3 regions of the Marinobacter sp. KM021 genome follow, and region 3 is predicted to be linked to each of the others. Evidence: predicted binding sites of a transcription regulator. Region 3 holds the regulator's gene; each other region holds the start of a gene.

Region 1 (7,927 bases), 1.4 Mb from region 3:
GATGGCCAGAACGGCGGTAACCTGAACGGCACCATTCACTTCCCCACTGGCACCGTGATCGCCAAAACCTTCGCCTTCACCGACGAAAGTAAGGGTACAGAGGAACTGGTGGAAACCCGCCTGTTAATCAAGCGCACCTCCCAGAGTGGCAAGGCGGTGTGGAGTGGCCCCACCTATAGCTGGACAGCGGATGCCAATGGCCAGAAAGTAGCGAAGCTGGTCCCCGGTGGCGAAACCCGCAGCGTGAGCTGGCACTATCAAGACCAGCACACTGGCAAACTGCTGGCCGGGTCCACCGACAGCTACGCCATTCCGAACCAGAACCAGTGCATTACCTGTCATTCCAATGACGACCTGGAAGCTGGCGCTGCCCCCATCGGCCCCAAACCCCGCAACCTGAACCGGGCTTATCGACCGGAATCGGATTTCATGGGCACCGCAGGGCAGGGCGGCTTCCCCCGGGTGAACCAATTGCAGTACTGGAAGGACCAGGGCTTGCTCGCCAACGTACCGCCCCTGCAGATCGATGGTCGCGGCGTGGCCACCAACATCGAACGCTTGCCCCATTGGAACGTACCCGGCGACAGCGGCGCCGCCAGTGGTTCAGATGAAGACGTGGAAGCACGCCTGCGGGCCTATCTGGAAGTGAATTGCCAGCACTGCCACAACGACAAAGGCGCGGCCTCTAATACCGGCTACTACCTGGACCACTACCGCAAGATCGACGCCGGCTACGGCATCTGCAAGAAACCCACCGCCACCGGCGGCGGCTCCTGTGGCCGGCAACATGTCGTCGTACCAGGTGATCCAGGGCGCTCCATCGTCTCCTGCCGAGTGGAAGACGCCAGCGACCCCCAGCGCAAAATGCCGCCCATCGCCAAGAGCGTCAGCCACACCGAGGCCGTCGAGCTGCTGAACTACTGGATTGGCCAGGTCGTCGATTCCGGTTACGACAACGCCGAAGCCTGCGGCGGCTCCGGCATCTTCCAGACCATCACCCCCTGAAATTGGGGTCAGACCCCCGGACATTTCGCACCCTCAAATGTCCTGGGGTCTGACCCCAACTTTTATTTGAAGCGGACGACCAGCTCGTGCAGGTCTTTAGCGATGTCGCCCATCTCGCGCACGCTTTGGGTGGATTCCTCGCCCTTGACCAGGTTCTGTTCCGCCATATTTGAGATGCGTTCCACCTGTTCGTTGATCTGATCAGACACCTGCGCCTGCTCTTCAACGGCGGTAGCCATCTGCAGGGCCATTTCAGCGATAGTGACCACATACTCGGCTATGTCTGACAGGCTTGCCTGGGCTTCGAGCATCTTTTCCAGGCCATTATCAGCGGCTGTCACGCCGGTTTCGGCGACCTGCACCGATTGCTCGGATTTGCCAATGAGTTCGGAAACCACACCATGAATCTCCTTGGTCGATTCCCGGGTTCGGCGGGCCAGGTTGCGCACTTCATCGGCCACCACCGCAAAGCCCCGGCCGTGTTCACCAGCCCGTGCTGCTTCAATGGCGGCATTCAGGGCAAGCAGGTTGGTCTGTTCGGCGATGTCTTCGATAATTTTCGCGGCAGAGGCAATCCGGTGGGTTTGCTGGGCCAGATCGTTAACCGATTGGCCGATGTTGTGTACGGTCTGCTTCAAATTCTCGATGGCGGCCCGGGTAGAGTTGATGGTGGCAACACCCTGATCAGACGCCTGGCGGGCGTTGTCCGCCTTGTCGGCCGTTAGTTGCACGTTCTGTGAAACCTCACCGATGGTCACCGACATCTCATGAATGGCAGCCGCCACCTGTTCGGTTTCCTGCTGCTGTTTTTGCATGGTTTGCTGGGTGTCGTAGGCAATCTCGAGGTCCCGCGTGGTGTGCGACCTCATCGCCGCAGATGAATCTTCAAGCCGGGTTAGCACTGCGTCCAGGTGCGCCTTCTGCGCCATCACAGCCACTTTCAGCCGGCCAAGGCCAAGCTTTTCATCGGTGTAACTCCGTGCTGCCAGATCGCTGGTGAAGGTCTTGCCCATCTGTTCCATTACGGAGGTGATCAGATTCGATTGCGACACCGTTGCCCAGACATGCCGCCCAACAAAGACGAATGCCAGTAAGCTTGCCGCCCCGGCAACCTGCCCAGCACCATAAAGAAGGGCTGCCGCAACCAGCGCAGTGCCGACAAGGATATGCGGAATAGCGGATGCATAGCCCCGAAGTTTCAGCGCCGGCTTACCCGCCCGAATGCTGGCGTACAGTTTTTCGGCCCGGGCCACATCTTCCCGAGCAGGGCAGGAGCGAACCGACTCGTACCCGATGATCTCCCCGTTTTCGGTCACTGGTGTGACGTAAGCGCTCACCCAGTAAAAATCGCCGTTTTTGCATCGATTCTTCACCAATCCCATCCAGGGCTTACCAGACTTCAGGCACCCCCACATCTCCGCGTAGGCCTCCGGCGGCATATCTGGGTGGCGAACAATATTGTGGGGCTGGCCAATCAGCTCTTCACGGTTGAAGCCACTGACGTCAACGAACGCTTTATTACAGTGCCGGATCTTGCCTTTCAGGTCGGTGGAAGAAATCAACTTCTGGTTGGGGGAAAAGGTACGTTCATTGTTGGTGACGGGCAGGTTTTTTCTCATGGGCACTCCGTAAAGCGCAATATTGTTATATGTAATTCCGGTTAACACTATCGGCGCGGCCCCCATTTTCTCTAGGAGCAAATTGTAAGGAAGTGTTCAAGTACAGTTATAGAAAGAAATCGGAGGGTTTGCTTGAAAAACAAACAATGGGGTCAGACCCCAAGACATTAAAAACAAACAGCGGGGTCAGACCCCAAGACATTTGATGGTGCCAAATGTCCGGGGGTCTGACCCCAAAGGTGGGATTAGAAGTTGAAGAGGTTGCCGAACAGGCCTGCGAAGGTTTCGGGTAGTTCGGTCAGGTTGCTTGGGTCGAACAGGTCGCCCAGAGTCATCAGTTCCTCGATCAGGTCGCCAATCACCGGCAAGTCACTTTCGCCAAAGTTTGCCGGGTCCAGCAGGGTGAGGAGGTCACCCAGCAGGGGCAGGTCTTCCGGCTCAAAGGGTGTGTCCATCTCGAACAGGTTTTGCAGTCTTTCGATGAACTCATCTGTCAGCCCAAACTCTCCACCGTCCGGGAAGCCGCCGGCATCCAGCAGGCCGATCAACTGACCAATCAGGGGCAGGTCTTCAGGGCTCGGCATGCCGCCATTGCCGCCCTCTTCAGGGGCGAGCGCCAGCAAGGTGTCGAACAGGGCGCCGCCCAGATTCAGAACACCGTTGGGGCCAACGAAGGTTTCGAAGCCGTCCAGAACGGTGATGGAAGCCAGGCCGCCAAGGTCAACCCTCACCAGGGAGCCCTGCAGCAGGCCAATATCGGCCAGTGCCTTGGCATCCTGTTGGTTGGTCAGTTCGCCCAACACCGGGATTTGTGCAACGGCATCCAGAACAGTCAGCAGGCCGTCTTCCAGAGGTTCTGGCAACGGCAGGCCGTTGTCATCCACCAGGCGAAGCTGCAGCAAACCACGGTCGTTCTCTTCGAACAGATCAGCCAGCTCCGGCGGAACCGTGCTTAGATCGCCAGATGCCAGGCCCTCAAACAGCCCCAGCAGCAGGTCCGGAACCTGTTCCGGGTTGCCTCCAGTGAAGGCGTCCGCCAGAGCAGTGATCTGGCTTTGGCCCAAGCCCAGATCCAGTGCCAGGGTGCAGTTAACGCCGGGCTCTCCGTTGTTTACCGATTTCGGATCACAAACCGCGACCACCCCCGTCAGGAAGTTCAGAAAATCAACGCCATCCACGTTCGTGGTCGACATTCCGCCAAGCTGGATGCCGCCGTTCAGAATTTCAGACAGGCCATCAATCAGCGGGAGCTTCAGAATGAGTGCGTTATCCAGACTGTTAAGGCCGTCCTCCGAATCGCCGAACGCCAGCGGGTCCAGCAGGGTTCCGCCCAGTTCATTCAGGGCCGCGCCCAGCAGCGGGATCTGGTTGATCACGCCTTCATTCAGGGCCAGCACGAGCCCACCGGTTCGGAACACAACCGAATCCGTCGATTCCGCACCATTGCCGGCAAGATCGGTAATGCCGTTGGTGGTAATGACGCGATAGTAGGTTTGCCCAGCCAGGTTCTGATCAGGCGTAAACTCAACGGAGTTGCCAACCACACCAATGGCGCCGGAGACCACGCCTACAACATTGCCGTTATCGTCCAGTTCCTGAACAACAAAGGTCTCCTCATTAACGGTAGTAGGGTCAACCGGCTCACTGAACTCCATGAAAATGCGAGTATCAGGCGACGCCATGGTTTCGCCATTCTGTGGGCTGGAAGCCGCCACGGTCGGGCTGGTGGTGTCTTCTTGAGTAACGTCGCCGGTGGTAAAGCTGGCGGCATTTTTGGTGCCCAGGGTTTTGGCGGTGTCGTTATCCGGGCAATCGGCTTGCAGGCCAGACAAAGCTTCAATGGTGTGCTCGGTATTGGCGCTCAGATTGCCCTGTGGGTTCAACACCACAGACTTGCCCATCACCCGGGGGCTGCCCTCTTCAAGCGCCACCTGATTGACGCCGTTCAGCAAGCGAACGTGGGCCGCCACGCTGGCTGGGTCAACATTGGCGTTAAAGGTGATTCGCACGTTGCTGTTCAGCGCCACATCGCTTGCGCCATCTGCCGGTACGAATTCCGTCACCGCAAAAGTGCTGCTTGAGGATGCGCAGAACTGCGCCTGCTCAGTCTGGTCCCGCGTCGGGTCCTGAGGTACGGAGACTCTCGGATCACCCGGGCCTTCACCACTGCCGCCGCAGCCTGCCAAGGCCAGTGAAGAGGCAATACCCAATGCTGTCAAAGTGCGTTTTGTAATCGTCATGATCGCGTCCTCTGCTTATTTCTTCATGATTTCGGTGTGCTCGCCGGAGACAACGGCCTCCACTCGGCGGTTCTGTGCACGACCTTCCGGTGTGTCGTTCGAAGCAACGGGTTGGGATTCGCCCATACCCGATGTGGTAATCCGGTTGCGCATAATGCCGAATTCGTTGATCAGCACCTTCATCACCGCATCGGCGCGGCTCTTGGACAGCCGCTGGTTGTAGCTGGCGGAACCGGTGCTGTCGGTGTGGCCTTCCAACAAGATCGTGGAGGTGGGGTATTGCTTCATCACCTTGGCCAGCTTTTCGATGTCCGGGTAGAAGGCTTCGCGTACTTCGGTTTTGTCCAGCTCAAACTCAACGTAAAGGGTCTCGCGAATTTCCCGGGTAAGCTCTTTCGGGCAGCCGTCGGCATCCACCAGGGCGCCTTGCGGGGTGTTCGGGCACTTGTCCAGTTCGTCAATCACGCCGTCGCCGTCGGAGTCTTTGGGCGGTGCAATCACCGGCTCGCGCCGGGGCGCAATCTCAGCACTGGGTGCCGCGGGGAACTTGCGGTTAAAAAGGTAGTGAATGCCGGCAAAGTACTGGCCGTCCACATAGCCGTCTTCCAGCTCGGTACGGGCGCGCACGCCGGCCTCAAACATAAAGCGGGGCGCGAGCATGCGCTGCAGGCCACCTTCCAGGTAGAGGCTGTCTTCGTTCTTGCTGCCACCACCATCAATATCCAGGTTGGTGTTGCTGTAGCCGCCGCCGGCGAACGGGCGCCAGCCACCCAGGCGGAATTTGCCGGGGTGAATGCGGCCACCTAATGAAAAGCGCCACAGTTCAATATCGACATTGTTTACGCGGGTTTCCGGCTCGGCGTAACTGGCCTGGCCGAACAAACTGAAATTGGGGTTGAACTGGTGGGTAATGTTGAGGCCACCCTCCCAGTAATTGGCCAGGTTATCCTCCACCGCGGATTTATTGCGGGAGTTGCCGGAGTCGACATAGCTGCCCTCCAGTCCCAACGTGGTGTAACTGATCGGAAAGTTTTCAGAAGCGGCGGCCAGGCCGGTCGCAAGGGCGGCACCGAACAGTGCAGCCAGAGCCAGAATGCGTCGTTGCATGGATTATCTCCTTGTGATCTCAATGCAAAATCAGTATAAGTTGTATTATGCGATACGCAAACAAAAGATTACACAATTTCACGTTAATTGACACTCTGGCCCGAGCGGCTTGCTTTGCGCAGGGGTAGGGGGCGGCTTAATGGCCTTTTATGCAGTGGTGCAGCAGGGAAGGGGTCAGGCGTTTTCGGGCAGGGAGAAGCGAAGCGTTGTCTGCGGTGGGATCACGGTAATCTGGTCGTCCAGAATGGCGTCCAGGTTATAGATGGTGACGAACTTGGCGGTACCGAAGCGGGTGACGGCGTCATAGGCAATGGCCGTTAACTCCCGATATGGGGCCAGCTCCACCAGTTTGTCCAGCAGGTCCATCCGGTTGGAAGGCTTGCGGGGGAAATCCTCACGGGGAGCGCATTCTGCGTCCAGCCACTGGTTCCATAACCGGTTAACGTCGTCCAGCACTTCCCGGTTGGCCCGCAGGGGCAAGTTGAGGAAGCGGCAAGCGTTGAAGGTAGACAGCTTCTGCTTATTGCTGTCCCAATCGCCAATATCGACTTTGATATCGGCAAAGCAGACGCCCAAGCCTGTCGATGCGCTTTCACGAACGGCAGCGCCGATCAGACTGCCAGGGCCCTTGTTGCCATAGAGGAGGGTAATGCCTTTACGGGGAAGCTGAAAATCCGGCCCCTGAAAATAGTCAGGTTGGCAGATGGTGTATTCTGCAGGTTGCTGTTCGCCCTCGTAGAAGAAGAACGTTTTGGTACCAATGGCAGACACGGTGGCTTTACACTCCGGAAAATCAGCATGATGAAAGCCTGGGTAATGGTCAGTGCACTATTTTCTGCACCTCAGAGCGTTTGCTCAATGTCCATCAGAAGCACCCAGACTGTTCAGCTTCGTATGGTAACATTGAAAAAATATTATACAAAAACGAAAGCGTGCCATTTGTGATTCAGTGTGGATATTATCAATGAGTATTAAAGGATAAAGGCAAAGCATGGCAAGAAGCGAACTCACTCACCCGTCAAAACCGATCAACGGCCAATCCCTGATGAGCCTCAAAGCAGTGCTGGAGAGCTACCTTGGTGGCGGCGAAGTCCGTGATCTTGATCTGGCCATGCTGATGAACGTCCCGTTGAATCGGTTGAGCCAGCTTAAGCGAGCGAAAAGCTCTATCGAAACGGTCGGGCGAGACGTAACGCCCGATGAAACCCTGGGCCTGGCCGATGACGACGACGCGGTGGCCGAACTTCCCGGATTGCGGCCAAGCCAGGCCATTTTGGTGCGGTTGCTGCTGAAACACCCGGAGTGGGTACCCATTCCGTTGCGCCCCTCCCACCCGGAAGTGTTTTCCCTGCTGCAGCCGTTTATGCCGGGGGCGGATGGCAGAACACCCAACAAGGCGGGCTTTGCGCCTTTGTTTGGCCGCTCGTATATTTCTTCCTACAAACTGCTGTCAGAGAGCGCTGACGGCTCCCAAGGGGCCGGTTTGCCCATCATTCGCCTGCAGCGACTGGTGGTGGCAAAGTATGCCCGTGCATTCGCAGACGCACTCGCGGCATTGGCCAGCAAAACCCCAGAAGTGCCCGCTGATGTCCTGGCCACCGCAAAGAACCTGAATGGCTGGGCCCTGCTCCGCGAGCGGGATTCACTAACTGACTGGATGAATGATGAACTGCTGCTGAACTTCGAAAACGATGTGAATCAGCGCTTTCAGGTCTGGTTCAACGATCAATACCTTGGCATTCTGAAAGACGAGGCCGCCTCACGGGATACCAGTCCTGAGCAGGCGATCGAGAAAGGTAAATGGACCAACACCGAAGAGGTGTCTGACCAGAAACTGGCCTCCTATAGCCGCGCCCAACGCCCGATTCTGGGTCGCAGTGACAGCCCCTTCTCATTGTTCCGGGAAAGCTTTGGCCTCACCAGTGCCGAGGCATACTGGGTATTTGGTATTCAGGT
Region 2 (7,927 bases), 530 kb from region 3:
AAAGATGGACAGACCCTGTTCAAAACCCAGGTGCAACCGCCCTACCCTGGGCTGCAAACGCTCCGAGTGCGAATGTACCCATACCATGACGCACTCACCCATCCACTGGAGATGGGCGCCATGCTCTGGGCCTGACTTACTCAGCCGGCGACAGAACCGCCTCGCCGATGTTGTTTGCGGCGAGGGCGTTCACCACCGGGTTGGCGTACATGTCGAGCAGATACGGGCGAATGGCCGCATCGCAGGCCTCCAGCCGCCGCTCCATTTCTGCCTTGGCGGCTTCCAGGTCTGCCGGTGACCAGGTTTCCGCCGTCACAACACTCTCGCTCACACTGCCCGGTGTCTCGTGAGCTTCCGGGTGAACACCCCGCATCTGGTAGGCCACCAGGTTGGACGCATGCAGGTGATAATTGGCATGCATTTCATGATCAATCCGCGACGCCAGGGCCTTCGGGTTATCTTCCGCATCGGCGATCGGCGCGCCGAAATGCACATGAACGTGCCCCTTGTATCCGGTCAGGCCTCTCATGATCTGATTTGTATCTTCGCCTTCTGCTTTCTGGTAATTGCCCGTTCTGGCCCTTACCTCCAGTTCCCGGGCTTTGTCCGCATCGCAGGGGTCGTATTCATAGGCGATGGAAACCGGCACGATGTGCAGCCGGTTCATGGCCTCGTCAAACTCCAGCCCGGATTTCTTTCGGCTCATGTAGAGCATCTTGATGATGGCCGGGTCTGTCACATCAATGCCGTCTTTGGCGCGGCCTTCGCGCTGGGCAATCCAGATGCTGTGGTTGGTATCAATGCTGTGATTGATGAACCCGGAGAGGGTCAGGTAGGCGTCCCGCATTTCCCGGGGGCTGGTCATGTTGCGGCGCACCACGAAACTCTTGTTCAGCCGCATCATCTCCGCGAATACCCGGTTTGCCAGCAGGTTGTCCCCGATGGCAATACGGGTGGTGTGAAAGCCGTTCTGGAACAGCAGATAGTTCACCACCATCGGGTCAAACACAATATCCCGATGGTTGGAGATAAACAGGTGCGCAGAGTTCTTGCTCAGATTTTCCAGGCCGCTATGAGTCACCCTGGACGTGGTACTTTCAACCAGGTCGCCAACATAGCCGGACAAGCCGGCCTGCAAGTCATCCACCCGATGGTAGTGGCCGAAATTCCGAACCAGCCAGCGCTTCACAAACATTCTCAGCAGGGCCGGCGCCCACTTGGCCGCAACCGGTGATTTGAACCGGCCAACCATGTCCAGGAAATCCGGGTCGTTAACCAGGCGTTGAATCGCGGGGGCGGTTTCTTCATCCGAATAAGGTCGGATCGCGTCAAATTCCTGCATGCATGCCCTGTTGTTTTTCGAAATGGTTAATCACAGTCTCTGAAGGGGCGCTATTGTATCCTTTCTCTTGTCGCTTTGCCTCCATCCCAAAAGGTGTATTGACCACTCCAGCGGCAGTATCTGGTATCATTTCGCCCCGAACTTCACCCGCCCAAAGGCTGACAACCACCATGTATCCGGACCAGGACTTCGAGCAACTGACCCGCGAACCGCCTTCCTCCGCTAACCGCAGCCCGGAGCAGGTACTGCATGAGGTTTTCGGGTACGAGAGTTTCCGCCTGCTACAGGGAGAGATTGTTCAGGAAGTTGTAAATGGTGGCGATGCCCTGGTTCTGATGCCCACCGGCGGTGGTAAATCGCTCTGTTACCAGGTGCCCGCGCTGGTCCGCCCCGGCACGGCCATTGTTATTTCGCCCCTGATCGCGCTGATGCAGGATCAGGTGGCTGCGTTGCGGGAACTCGGTGTGAGAGCGGCATTCCTCAACTCCACCATGGATTATGAGCAGGCCCGAGCAACCGAATACGCATTGATGACCGGCGAGCTTGATTTGCTCTACTGCGCACCGGAAAGGCTGATACAGCCGCGCACCATCGACCTGCTGCACAACGCGTCGTTATCGTTATTTGCCATTGACGAAGCCCACTGTGTATCCCAGTGGGGCCATGACTTCCGTTCCGACTACCTTCAGTTAAGCATGCTCGCCCAGGAGTTCCCGGGTATCCCACGGATAGCCCTGACGGCAACGGCGGATGAGCGAACCCGTAAAGAGATTGCCGAGCGCCTGTCCCTGACCACTGCCCGGCACTTTGTCAGCGGTTTTGATCGCCCAAATATTCAGTATCGTATCACTCCAAAAACAAATGCAAACAAGCAGTTGTTGGATTTTATTAAAGCAGAACATGAAGGTGATTGCGGGATTGTCTATTGCCTGTCCCGCAACAAAGTCGACGCCACCGCCAGGATGCTGGCGGACAAAGGCTACACTGCCCTGCCTTACCACGCTGGGCTGGATGCCACAGCCCGGGCACGCCATCAGGAACGGTTCCTGCGCGAGGACGGCGTTATCATCGTGGCGACCATTGCTTTCGGGATGGGCATTGATAAACCAGACGTTCGGTTTGTCGCCCACCTGGATTTACCCAAAAGCCTCGAGGCCTATTACCAGGAAACCGGCCGGGCTGGCCGGGACGGCAAGCCGTCCACCGCCTGGATGGTTTACGGCCTGCAGGATGTCATTAAGTTGAGACAGATGCTTGAGGCATCGCAGGGCAACGACCAGTTTAAACGGGTAGAACGCCAGAAGCTCGATGCCATGCTTGGCCTCTGCGAAGTTACCCGCTGCCGCCGCCAGGTACTGTTGCGTTATTTTGGTGATGAACTGGAGCAGCCCTGTGGTAATTGCGATACCTGCCTCACCCCCCCTGAGACCTGGGATGGCACGGTGGCCGTGCAAAAGGCGCTGTCCTGTGTGTATCGTACCGGGCAGCGCTTTGGCGTTAACTACCTGATTGACGTGCTGCGCGGCTCCGAGAACGAACGTATTCTTCAATCTGGACACCAGGCCATTTCCACCTATGGTATTGGTACCGAGTTATCCGCAAACGAGTGGAAATCGGTGTTCCGCCAGCTGGTTGCCAACGGCTACCTGCGGGCAGATCCGGAGGGCTATGGCGCCTTACAGCTCACGGAGCAGTGCCGCCCGCTGCTGAAGGGTGAACAGGCTATCGAGTTACGCAAAGACCCGGTGGCCAAAAAATCCTCATCGTCCAGATCTGCCGGTAAACGCTCGGGCCCGGCAATACGTGAGCAGATTACCGACCAGGCCGGTTGGGATGCGTTACGGGCGTGCCGGAAGGAACTGGCAGATAAACAGGGCGTGCCGCCTTACGTGATTTTCCACGACACCACCCTGTTCGATATGCTGGAACGCCGCCCGGAAACCCTGGAGCAACTGGCAGAGGTCAGCGGCGTAGGGGCCGCCAAGCTGGAGAAATATGGCGAGGTCTTCCTGCAAACCCTGCGGGAAATTGCTCAGTCCTGAGGCTTGAAACCCTTCTTGCGCACCCGGTAATGGGCCAGCGAGGTGGCCACGTGGTTGCCCTCTTTGTCTTTCAGCTTGCCTTCCAGGGTGAACTTCGCCCGGCCGGTGGCATCGGCGTCCGCCAGAATGGCGGCAACCGCTTCCGGCGCCAGTGAAAACTCTACCGTGACATCCGAATTGGCCGGCTGCAGGAACTCGAGGGTCATCTCCTTGAGGATCGGCGTATAGGCAGGCCCCAAGTCAAACAGCGACAGTACGCCACCGGGAATTTCCGCCACCAGGAAATAGGCACCGGCGTACAGGCTGCCAAAATGATTCTTGTTGCCCTTGAGCTTTATTTTCGCCCGAACATAACCGGGGCGCATCTCTTCGACACTGAAGCCGTTTCGCGGTGCAAAGGGAATGGCGAGTCCAATCAGGCGGTTAACAGTGGCATAGCTGCCGGTTTTCTTAAGCCATGCAACAGGCTGCAGAAGCGTGGCTTTCGGGTCGCTCGCGGTTACCCACTGGCCAGCGGTGCCGATAAGTGTATCAATGAGTGCCATATTCAGGGCTCCAGAGAATGGTTTTTCGGGATCATTACAGCCGAACGCGCGTGCTTCAAGAATCTTTTACAGTATTTTTGAAAGTTATCCGGTTTCAGTAACAGATTCTGTTCTACAGTTAGGGGGCGCGCCACTTAAGGAACAAGGCATTGGTTGCACGAAATCGTTTCATTCATCGTTATCTACCGGGGTTTCTTCTGGCCCTGTGTTTGTCCTTGCCCGCTCCAGCCATGTCGGTCGAACCGGATGACAAGCGCACCTTTATTCTTTGGTACCGGAATTACGATAACCCGGCCATCCGGTCACTGGTGGAACTGGCACTGGCCAAAACGTCGGAATACGGCGACTTCACGGTCGTGCGCAGTGAGGAGCTGAGCCAGGGCCGGGTACTGCGAGAGTTGGCCAACAATAATAACCGGCTGGTGGATATTGCCAATGTTGCGACCACCGCTGAACGGGAGGAATTTCTCAATCCTATTCCCTTGCCGGTAGACGGCGGCTTGCTGGGCTTTCGGGTGTGTCTGGTGTTACCAAAGCACCTGCCCCAGTTCGAGGGCATCCAGAACATAGATGACCTGACTTCAAGAAAAATCCGGATTGGCCAGGGCTCTCACTGGCCAGACACGCCGATTCTCGAGGCCAACGGCCTGCAGGTGGTTACCCACACCCGCTATGAAATCCTGTTTGGTATGCTGCGCAATGAACGTTTTGAATGCTTTGCCCGTGGCGTTGGTGAAGTATTGTTTGACCTTGAACACAATCGGGCAGACGATCTGGTCATCGAACCCAACATTCTGTTCGCCTACCACATGCCATCCTATCTTTTTGTCGCTCCAAATGATCAGGAGGCCGCCCATCGGTTACAGCTGGGAATAGAACGCGCCATCAAAGATGGCAGTTTTGCAGTTTACCTGAAGCGATGGTTCGGTCGCGCAGTGACAGAGCTTGGACTTGAGCAGCGCAAAGTGATAACCCTGGAGAACCCGTACCTCAGCGAGGAATCCATGTATGTGGGGCGGCACACTTTGGAAAACCTGCGTCGCCGGCTCGATTATCTGAGCCAGATTGCCTCACCTGATTGAATGGTTATGACCCGCTGGCCGTCCATGGCCAGCCTCCGCTATACGCGGAAGCGGGTCACTTTTTCATTCAATGTTCTGCCAATGGTTTCAATGTGCCCGCTGTACACATCGTTTTCACTGGCGGCTTTGGCTGCTTCCTGGCCCTGGTCCGCAATCCGGGTGATGGAGGCATTCAGCTCTTCGGTAACCGAGGTTTGCTCCTCAGACGCTGTGGCAATCTGAGACGTCATCTGGCTGATGGCGGTGATGGCCTCGGCAATCCGGTTCAGGGATTCCATGGCGTCCTGGGCTTTTTCCATACTGACGTTAGACACCGCCGTTGACGCCTTCATCACTTCCACCGCATCGCCGGCGCCTTTCTGCAGACGCTCGATCATGTTATTGATTTCCTCAGTGGAAGACTGGGTCCTCTGGGCCAGGTTGCGTACTTCGTCTGCCACCACCGCAAAGCCACGCCCTGCTTCCCCTGCCCTTGCGGCCTCGATTGCGGCGTTCAGTGCCAGCAGGTTGGTCTGTTCTGCTATGCCCTGAATAACCTCCAGCACCGTGGTGATGGACGACACATCCTTACCCAGCGTGTCGATGACTTCAGCAGCTGCATTAACCTCATTGGAAAGCTTTTGCACCGCATCCCTCGACGCAGTCACCGTCAGCAACGACTCGCGACTCTCCTGATCGGCATTCTCAGCCGCTTCCGCTGTTTGCTGTGCGTTCTGGGCAATCTCCCCGGCAGCAGCAGACATTTCGTTGATGGCCGTAGCAATCATGTCAATCTCGCTCTGCTGGCTCTCAACGCTCGAACGGCTGGTACTGGAGGTGTTGCGCAAGGCGGTCACATTCTCATCCAGGTCATCACTACCCTCTTTGACTTCCCGGACAACCTGCTGAATATTCTCCACAAATCGGTTAAAACTTTGCGCCAGTGCGCCAAACTCGTCCGAAGCGGAATCGTCCAGTCGGCGGGTAAGATCTGCGTCACCCGAAGCAATACTGGACATCGCACTGTTCAGGCGCCGCACCGGCACCATCAGCAATCGTATTCCGAAATACAGCGCCACCAGGGCAACTATCAAACCCACAGCGGCAATGACAAGGCCGCCCACCCGGGCCTCAACAATCGGAGCGTTGATCAGGTCCTCGTTAACAAACGTCACCAGGTACCACTCCACAGCCCGGGCATCGGCTATCGGATGAAAACTGACACTCCAGCGGGCGCCGTCCATCTCAAATGTATGCTGGCTGCCATCAAGAGCGGGCCGCTGACCGATAATGTCCGAAATGTTGTTTCCGACCACCTCTGAGTCCGGGTAGAAGAGCACAGTGCCTTTCTCGTTTACCAGTGCGGCGAACCCGGTATCGGCCAGGGTGATCGTCGACAACATTCGGTCAATCGTGCCAAGCCCGATATCCATGCCGGCTGCTCCTTTATATAAACCGGACTTGATCGGGGCCATGGCGGAGATAATGGTCGCGCCAGTGCTGGCATCCTGATAGGGCTCAGTGAATGATGAACGCCCTAACCGCTGGGCTCCCTGGAACCAGGGGCGGGTGCGGGGGTCGTAGTCAGGTGGCAGTGTCGCTTCCACCTCTGGGCTCCGCATTAGCATCCGGCCGTCCTCGGTGCCGGCATAGACATCCATAATATTGCCGCCGCGCGTCATTGCTTCCATCAGGGTACGGGCCATATTGTCGGTGCGGATGCCCTCAAGGGCGCTGGCCGTCGCCTCAGCCATGTCCAGGCGAGTGTTGAGCCAATCGGAAATACTGGACGTACTCTGCTCTACCGCGTCGGCCATAAGCGCGTCAACATAACGATCCGTCGTTGATCTGAGCCTGATATCCGTTGCCACTGTCAACGCAGCCATCAGCATTATGATGAGAGCACCTACGGCAACGAGCAGTTTCTGAGAAAATGAGAATTGCAAGGGGAGTCCCTCCGATAAGACTGAGGTTGTTTCGATCAGCTTCTCATCAATTATAGATGTGAATTAATTGACTAACGGCAATTTGAGCGAAGTCTTTAGAACTCTTTGTTAGAATGGACTTACAGGCAACCAAGGCTGCCAAACCAAAGGAGATACACCAGATGGCCCATGAAGAGCTCCACCTGAATCTGCGAAACCTGACGCTTGAAGACTACAGCCAGCTCCAGGAGCTGATGGACGAGGTTTACGACGATATCGGTGGCGCATGGCCAAAGGAAACCATCAAGGCGTTGGTTGAGCAGTTCCCGGACGGTCAGATCTGTATTGAAGACAACGGGCACCTGGTGGCCGTTGCGTTGACCGTATGCGTTAAGTACGAGCGCTTCAGCAACCCCCACGCCTACGACGACCTGATCCTCCGTAACGAGAAAATCTGGCACAACGCCAATGGCGATTCGCTCTATGGCCTGGATGTATTTATTCATCCCGAGTACCGGGGCTACCGCCTGGGCCGGCGGCTCTATGAAGCCCGCAAGGAACTTTGCCGTTCCATGAACCTGCGGGCTATTCTCGCCGGGGGACGTATCCCCAATTACTTCAAGTATTCCGAACAGTACACGCCGGAAGAGTACATCCATCGCGTCGACCGCAAAGAGATCTACGATCCGATTCTCACCTTCCAGCTGTCCAACGATTTTCAGGTAACCCGTTTGATGCACAAGTATCTTCCGGAAGATGAAAAGTCGCTGGGTTATGCCACCCTGCTGGAATGGCGGAACATCCTGTATACCCCGCCCTCCTCGGTGCTGAACGTGAAGAAAACCCAGGTTCGCCTGGGTGCCGTGCAATGGCAGATGCGGGAATTCACCTCAGTGGAGGAAGTGCTGAAGCAGGTTGAGTATTTCGTGGATGCGTTGTCTGATTACAAGAGTGACTTTGCCCTGTTCCCGGAATTCTTCAACGCACCCCTGATGGGCCTGACCGACCAGAT
Region 3 (7,927 bases):
CACGCCGTCGAGCATGCCCAGGCCAGCGCGCAGAATCGGCACGATGGTGACTTTCTTGCCGTGAATCTGTTCCACGGTCACCGGCCCGGCCCAGCCATCAATGGTTTTTTCCTGCAGGTTGAAGTCTTTAGTCGCCTCGTAGGTCAGAAGTGCGCCAACTTCCTGTGCCAGTTCACGAAAATTCTTGGTGCTGATGTCGGCGCGGCGCATCAGGCCGAGTTTATGGCGGATCAGGGGGTGCTTCACTTCGTGGATCGGCATTGGGGTCACCTGTGTGTTCGAATGTTCGGGCTTGATTTCGGATGCAATAAATGGCGCAAGGATACCGTATCTGGGCGCCCGCGTCAGGCGCTGGTCGTGCGGTAAATATCAAAAACTGTAAGGCCTGGTACGGTTCTTGCGATAACTCTCCCAGATTGGCGCGCCGCGTCAGATTTTCGACCCTGACAGTTCTGAAAAGCACGGCAGAGCGGAGAAGTATCCAGCATGGACAGAGCGTTAGTTCTGAGTAACGTCAAAACCCTGACGCGGGGCAGTATCGGTATTCCACTGATGCTTATGGGCTTGTTGGGCATGATGATCCTGCCCATGCCGGCCTTCCTGCTGGACGTGTTCTTTACCTTCAACATCACCTTGTCCATCGTCATTCTGCTGGTGTGTGTGTACGCGCTTCGGCCGATGGAGTTCGCGTCGTTCCCGACGGTACTGCTGGTTGCCACGCTCCTGCGCCTGGGGTTGAACGTTGCCTCTACCCGGATTGTCCTGCTCAACGGTCACGAAGGTGGTGATGCTGCCGGTAAGGTGATCGAATCGTTCGGTGAGGTTCTGATTGGCGGGAACTATGCGGTTGGTCTGGTGGTGTTTGCCATCCTGATGATCATCAACTTCCTGGTAGTCACCAAGGGTGCCGGCCGGGTGTCGGAAGTCAGTGCCCGTTTTACCCTGGACGCCATGCCCGGCAAACAGATGGCCATTGATGCGGATTTGAACGCGGGCCTGATCAACCAGGACGAGGCCAAAAGCCGCCGTTCGGAGATTGCCCAGGAAGCGGATTTCTATGGGTCCATGGATGGTGCGTCCAAGTTTGTAAAGGGCGATGCCATTGCGGGGTTGCTGATTCTTGCGATCAATATCATTGGTGGTATCTCGATCGGCATGCTCCAGCATGGCCTGGACTTTGGCCTGGCGATGCAGCGGTACGCGCTGCTGACCATTGGTGACGGCCTGGTTGCCCAGATTCCATCACTGTTGCTGTCTACTTCCGCTGCCATCATGGTAACGCGGGTAACGGCCAGCCAGGACATGGGCGGGCAGATCATTCATCAGATGTTCAACGCGCCCAAGGCCATCGGTATTGCCGCAGTCATCCTGATTATCCTGGGTCTGATTCCGGGCATGCCCCATGTTGCCTTCCTGGGATTGGGCAGCCTTGCCGCCGGTGCGGCCTGGCTGATCTGGAAAAAGCAAAGCCAGACTGTGGAAGAAGAGGGCGTTTACGCCGGTCGTGGCGGCATGGCTGGTGGAGCGCCCCGTGCCGGTGGCGAGGTGGTTCAGGATCGGTCCGGCGCAGAAGGACAGGCGCTGCCGGCGCCCGGTGAAACCCGGGAGCTGGGCTGGGATGATGTGGCGACCGTTGACATCGTTGGTCTGGAAGTGGGCTACCGGCTGATTCCTCTGGTCGATAAATCCCAGGGCGGGCAGCTGCTCAGTCGCATCAAGGGGGTTCGGAAAAAACTGTCTCAGGATCTGGGTTTCCTGATGCCGTCAGTGCACATTCGGGACAATCTGGACCTGATGCCAAACGTCTACCGCATTACCCTGATGGGTGTGACCATTGCCGAGGCGGAGATTCACCCGGAACGTGAGCTGGCCATTGATCCGGGCCAGGTGTTTGGCAAGGTGGAAGGCATTGCAGGCAAAGATCCGGCCTTTGGCCTGGATGCCATCTGGATTGAGCCAGACAAGAAAGACCAGGCCCAGACCCTGGGCTATACCGTGGTGGATGCCAGCACGGTGGTGGCTACCCACCTTAACCAGATTCTGCAAAAGCACGCCCATGAACTTATCGGCCATGAAGAGGCCCAGAAGTGGCTGGACCAGTTGGAGAAAATGGCTCCGAAACTGGCGGAGGAGCTGGTGCCTACGACGATTTCCGTGAGCGTCCTGCTGCGGGTACTGCAGAACCTGCTCCGGGAAGAAGTGCCGGTCAGGGATATGCGCTCCATTGCCGAGGCCATTGTTAACGTGCACCCCAGAAGCCAGGACCCGAAACTGTTGACCACCCTGGCTCGCCAGGCGCTTCGCCGAATGATCGTTCAGAGCATCTGTGGCAACGATGCCGAGATTCCGGTGATCACTCTGGATCCCGATCTGGAACAGTTATTGCTTAAGTCTGTTCAGCAGAGTCAACAATCCGGCGGACAGGAAGATATTGGCCTGGTGCTTGAGCCCAACATGGTGGAAAAGCTGCAGCGGTCTCTTCAGGACAGTGTTCAGCGCCAGGAAATGCTGGGCAAGCCGGCGATTCTTCTGGTTTCCGGGCCCTTGCGGCCAGTGCTGGCAAAGTTTGCCAGTTATGGGGTAGAGCGTTTGCATGTGCTCTCGTACCAGGAAATTCCGGATAACAAACAGATCACGATAGTCGCCTCTGTTGGCCAGTAAGGCCGGCAGGGCAAGGCGAACACCCGATTCGGGCACGCCGGTGGAGGATGAAGCGTTATGAAAGTACAACGGTTTTTTGCAAAGACCATGGCCGAAGCCCTGAAACAGGTCAGTCATGAGATGGGGCCGGATGCCGTTATTTTGTCCAATCGCCGGGTGGACGGAGGCGTCGAAATTGTGACGGCCCTGGACTATGACGAAAATATGGCACGCCAGCGCCTTGGCGAGAAAGCGGCACAGGCCACCAACGGCTCGCGCCTGGCGGAGCTGCAGGCAGACCAGCATCGTCGGTTGGAAGAAGAGTTGAACCGATCGCGCAGTCGCATTCGCGAAGTGCGGGAGAAGCGGGCGGGTGTCGGCGCGGAATATGATCGTGCACTGGCTGATGATCGGCCGGCTGCCGACTGGTCAGGTGAGTTGGCTGGTGGATCGACCTCGGTGGGCAATGCGGGTGGCCGACCAGAGGCGGGCTACTCGGATGAGTTGGCGAGCATGAGAGCGGAAATCAACTCCCTGAGAGAGATGGTCAGCGGCCGTACCTCGGTACCCGAGAAGCCTGCAGTCGCGGCATCCAATGCGGTTCAGCAGAGGCTTGCAGAGCGGCTGCAGGAATTTGGCCTGGGCGCGGAGCTGGCAACCTCTCTGTCCCGTCAGCATCGCGCCGGCAGGTTGGAAGACGGTTGGAAGCAATCCCTGAAGATGCTGGCCACCGGCGTACGTACCGCTCGGGAACACTGGCTTGAGGCCGGCGGCGTCTATGCGCTGGTGGGGCCAACCGGGTCTGGGAAGACCACCACCATTGGCAAGCTGGCAGCCCAATATGTACTGGAGCACGGGCCGGATTCCCTGGCTTTGGTCACCACCGATCGCTACCGGGTGGCAGCCCATGAACAGCTGTTTGTGTTTGGCCGTATCCTCAATGTTCCGGTCCGGGTTGTGGACGAGAGTCATTCCCTGGATGACATTCTGGACGAATTGTCAGACCGGCACCTGGTTCTGATTGATACTGCCGGGCTGACCAGCTCGGATCGCGGTTATCAGGAACAGCTGGCGGAGTTGGCCCGGAGCGATCACAATATCCGTACCCATCTGGTCGTGTCTGCCACCAGCCAGCCGCGCATCATGAAATCCGTGTGGCATTGCTATAAGATGGCAAACCTTGCAGGCTGCGTGATGACCAAAATTGACGAAGCGCTGACACTGGGTGAGTCTTTGGGCTTTGTCATGGAAACCGGCCTGCCAGTGGCATGGTATACCGATGGCCAGAAGATTCCCGAAGACCTGCACCGGGCAGAGGCCATTCCTCTGGTGCGGTTGGGCGTAGAACGCCTGAAAACAATGCAGCACGGCCAGGCCGTTGCAGAAGGGGCCTGAGGCCCGGTGGTACAGCCGGTGCGCTGCCGTTTGTGCCCACACAAGAACGCAGTAAGAGACTGATAACAGTATGAGCAGACCACATCCGGTTCAGGTGATTGCGGTTACCGGCGGCAAGGGCGGTGTCGGCAAGAGTAATGTGTCCGTCAACCTCGGTATCGCGCTGGCCCAGAAAGGCCGGCGGGTGGTGTTGCTGGATGCAGACCTTGGCCTTGCCAATATCGACGTGCTGTTGGGCATTACCGCCAATCGCAATCTGCAGGATGTGCTCAGTGGCGAGTGCGACCTCAAGGACGTTCTGGTCAACGGCCCGGGTGGTATCAAGATTGTCCCCGCATCGTCCGGCACCCAGCGTATGACCCAGTTGAGCCCGATGGAACATGCAGGGCTGATCAACGCCTTCAGCGAGCTGGGTGACCAGATTGATGTGCTGATTGTTGACACAGCAGCCGGTATTTCCGAGTCGGTCGTCAGTTTCCTGCGGGCCTCCCAGGAATTGCTGCTGGTGGTGTGCGATGAGCCTACCTCCATTACCGATGCCTATGCCCTGATCAAACTGATGAATCGCGACTACGGCACCAACCGTTTCCGTATTCTGGCGAATCAGGTGCGAAATGAGCAGGAAGGCCGGCATCTGTATGAAAAACTGACCCGTGTCACCGAGCGTTTCCTTGATGTAGCACTACAATATGTAGGTATCGTGCCTTACGACGAAGCCGTCAAAAAAGCCGTTCAGCGGCAGCGGGCCGTTCTGGATGCCTATCCACGGGCTAAGGCGTCGCTGGCGATCCGTGCCCTGGCAGAGAAAGTGGACAGCTGGCCGCTGCCATCATCGCCAAGAGGGCATCTGGAGTTTTTCGTGGAGCGGCTCGTCGAAGTCTGATCTGAATCCAGTCCTATAAGAAAACCGGATACATGACATTGGCGAAAAACCTGGGAATCTACCATCAGGCTGGCGCAAAAGGCCCCTCTCAGCTGATTGAGGAGCATGCGCCGCTGGTCAAGAAAATCGCCCTTCATCTGATGGCCCGTTTGCCGGCCTCGGTTCAGCTTGAAGACCTCATGCAGGCCGGCATGATTGGCCTGCTGGAAGCTGCACAACGCTATTCCACCGGCAAGGGTGCCACCTTTGAAACCTACGCAGGCATTCGTATCCGCGGTGCCATGGTGGATGAAATCCGCAAGGGCGACTGGGTTCCCCGCTCCGTTCACCGCAATGCCCGCCGTATCGCGGCAGCCATCAAAACGGTTGAAGACCGCACCGGGCGCGAGGCCCAGGATGTCGATGTTGCCGAAGAGCTGGGCATTGACCTGTCGGAATATCATGCGTCCCTGGCAGACGCCAACAGTGGCCGACTTTTTAGCCTTGATGAGCTCAATGAATCCGGAGAGCTGCCGATAGAAGAAACAGAGGCCAGCGATAATCCCCTGGATGGCATTGCATCAAATGCATTCCAGAAAAGCCTGGCAGAGGCAATCGAAGAGCTTCCTGAGCGAGAAAAGCTGGTGTTGAGCCTCTACTACCAGGAAGAGCTCAACCTGAAGGAAATCGGCGCGGTGCTGGGCGTCAGCGAGAGCCGGGTCAGCCAGATTCATAGCCAGGCGGCCCTTCGTCTCAGGGGGCGGTTGTCCGATTGGCGGGAAGACGAGCCAGAATAAACCGGGCCGGCGCTGACCGCGCGGCGCGTAACTGTGTAGATTTTGGTAACCGGCGCTTTACAACGCGGCCAAACACCACACAATAAGCGGTTAAAGCAGCGGCCTGCTAGACTTTCAAAAGGCTTAATGAAATCCGGGTGTTACTGACTGGAGGTCCCATTGGACAAAAACATGAAAATTCTCATTGTGGATGACTTTTCCACAATGCGGCGAATCATCAAGAATCTGCTGCGCGATCTTGGCTTCACCAATACGGATGAAGCGGACGATGGCAACACTGCATTGCCCATGCTCAGGAGCGGCAAGTACGACTTCCTGGTGACCGACTGGAACATGCCTGGCATGTCGGGTTTTGATCTGCTCAAGGCGGTGCGGGCAGACGAGAACCTGAAGAACCTGCCGGTGCTGATGGTAACCGCGGAGGCCAAGCGTGACCAGATTGTGGCGGCGGCGCAGGCCGGCGTTAACGGGTACGTCGTCAAACCGTTTACCGCTGCCGTTCTCAAGGAAAAGATTGAGAAGATCTTCGAGCGAATCCAGTAACCAGAGGTCGGATGGCTGTCATGACTGACAAGAACGAGAACCATCAGGGCCTCGACCCGGAGGTAACCGAAAAGCTCCAGCAGCAAAGCTCCGAACTGGCCGAATGCATCAGTTCCGGCGATTACGCCCGTGCGATGTCGGTGATCAACGAGCTTAGTGAAGTTCGCGACCAGAGCCTCTATCGGGAAGTGGGGCGGTTGACCCGGAGCCTGCACGAGGCTATCCGAAATTTTCAGATAGACGCCCGCAGTGCCGAGCAGAAAGAAGCCTTGTCCAAGATGTCCGATGCCTCGGATCGGCTGGCCTACGTTGTCCAGATGACCAGCCAGGCGGCCAATCGCACCATGGACCTGGTCGAAGAAAGCATGCCGGTGGCGCATACCATGCGCGACGAAGCGACCGCCCTGCGAGACGAATGGCAGCGGTTGCGCCGTCGGGAAATGGAGCCGGCAGAATTCCGGGAGCTGTACGGCCGCATTGATCGCTTCTTTGCGGGCCTGGCCACAGATTCCGATACCCTGTACAGCAACCTGTCAGAAATCCTTCTGGCCCAGGACTTCCAGGATCTTACCGGGCAGGTTATCCAGAAAGTAACGGCTCTTGTGAAAGAAGTCGAAGAGAACCTGCTTGGCCTGGTGGTGATGGCCAGCCACGTGGACCAGCTCACCGGCACCGTGCACCAGATTGAAGAAAAAGAAGAATCGGCCGAAAAAGGGGTAGGGCCTCAGATCAAGGCTGAGGAGCGTGATGATGTAGTTTCGGGGCAGGACGACGTTGATGACCTGTTATCCAGTCTCGGTTTCTGAACGATTATAGAGGGTGACGCATGGCGTTTGATGCCGACGAAGAGATCCTGCAGGACTTCCTGGTTGAAGCCGGCGAGATTCTCGAAAAGCTGTCCGAGCAGCTGGTAGATCTTGAGCAGCATCCGGATGACAGCAACCTGCTCAACGCCATCTTCCGTGGTTTCCACACGGTCAAGGGCGGTGCCGGGTTCCTGCAGCTCGAAGCGCTGGTCAACTGCTGTCACTCTGCGGAAAATGTGTTCGATATCCTCCGCAACCACAAGCGCAAGGTCACCTCCGAATTGATGGACGTGGTGCTGGAAGCTCTGGACCACGTCAACGCCATGTTTGATCAGGTTCGTAACCGTGAAGAGCCGACTCCGGCTCCGGACGAATTGATCGCTGCGCTGGATGAACTTGCCAAGCCGGAAGGCGACACGGCAGCGCCGGCACCGGCAACGCCAGAACCCGAACCTGCCGCCGGTGCGGGCAATGATTCCGGCGATATTACCGACGAAGAGTTTGAGCAACTGCTGGATGCCCTGGCCGATGAAAAAGGTGCAGAGCAACAGCCGGCGGCCGCACCGGAAAACACCTCCGCCAACGACGCCGGGTCAGACGGCGACGAGATCACCGACGACGAATTTGAAGCCCTGCTGGACCAGTTGCATGGTAAAGGCCAGTTTGCTGGCCCCCCGGTTGTTGAAAACGACACCCCGCCGGAGCCGGAACCAGAAGAGCCGGAAAAATCATCCACTGGTGATGATCTGATCACCGATGACGAGTTTGAAAACCTGCTGGATGAGCTGCATGGCAAAGGCAAGAGCCCTGGTGCGGCCCCCGCAGCGGAGACCAAACCTGAGCCTGCGGCCAAGCCTGAGCCAAAGAAGCCGGAACCAAAACAA

The links. The regulator FliA, encoded in region 3, starts transcription of late flagellar genes. The targets are predictions, from matches to a motif close to CTAAAGTTTNNNNNNNNNNNGCCGNTAA.
Region 1: the regulator FliA is predicted to act here: its motif matches at 2,672-2,699, upstream of RVM24_RS09870 (methyl-accepting chemotaxis protein).
Region 2: the regulator FliA is predicted to act here: its motif matches at 7,008-7,035, upstream of RVM24_RS05560 (methyl-accepting chemotaxis protein).

What each region holds. Positions count from the first base shown of each region.
Region 1 is NZ_CP136129.1:2,089,757-2,097,683, reverse strand. Features, by position in the region: gene RVM24_RS09875 (parallel beta-helix domain-containing protein) at 1-1,005, shown strand, start outside; gene RVM24_RS09870 (methyl-accepting chemotaxis protein) at 1,068-2,624, opposite strand; gene RVM24_RS09865 (Ig-like domain-containing protein) at 2,870-4,864, opposite strand; gene RVM24_RS09860 (OmpA family protein) at 4,880-5,971, opposite strand; gene RVM24_RS09855 (hypothetical protein) at 6,146-6,742, opposite strand; gene RVM24_RS09850 (hypothetical protein) at 6,963-7,927, shown strand, end outside.
Region 2 is NZ_CP136129.1:1,181,287-1,189,213, reverse strand. Features, by position in the region: gene glgP (alpha-glucan family phosphorylase) at 1-135, shown strand, start outside; gene RVM24_RS05580 (1-acyl-sn-glycerol-3-phosphate acyltransferase) at 137-1,342, opposite strand; gene recQ (DNA helicase RecQ) at 1,513-3,384, shown strand; gene RVM24_RS05570 (PaaI family thioesterase) at 3,375-3,929, opposite strand; gene RVM24_RS05565 (hypothetical protein) at 4,079-5,011, shown strand; gene RVM24_RS05560 (methyl-accepting chemotaxis protein) at 5,050-6,876, opposite strand; gene RVM24_RS05555 (GNAT family N-acetyltransferase) at 7,098-7,927, shown strand, end outside.
Region 3 is NZ_CP136129.1:647,692-655,618, forward strand. Features, by position in the region: gene upp (uracil phosphoribosyltransferase) at 1-261, opposite strand, end outside; gene flhA (flagellar biosynthesis protein FlhA) at 487-2,661, shown strand; gene flhF (flagellar biosynthesis protein FlhF) at 2,719-4,035, shown strand; gene RVM24_RS03100 (MinD/ParA family protein) at 4,106-4,918, shown strand; gene RVM24_RS03105 (RNA polymerase sigma factor FliA) at 4,951-5,694, shown strand; gene cheY (chemotaxis response regulator CheY) at 5,854-6,237, shown strand; gene RVM24_RS03115 (protein phosphatase CheZ) at 6,258-7,043, shown strand; gene RVM24_RS03120 (chemotaxis protein CheA) at 7,064-7,927, shown strand, end outside.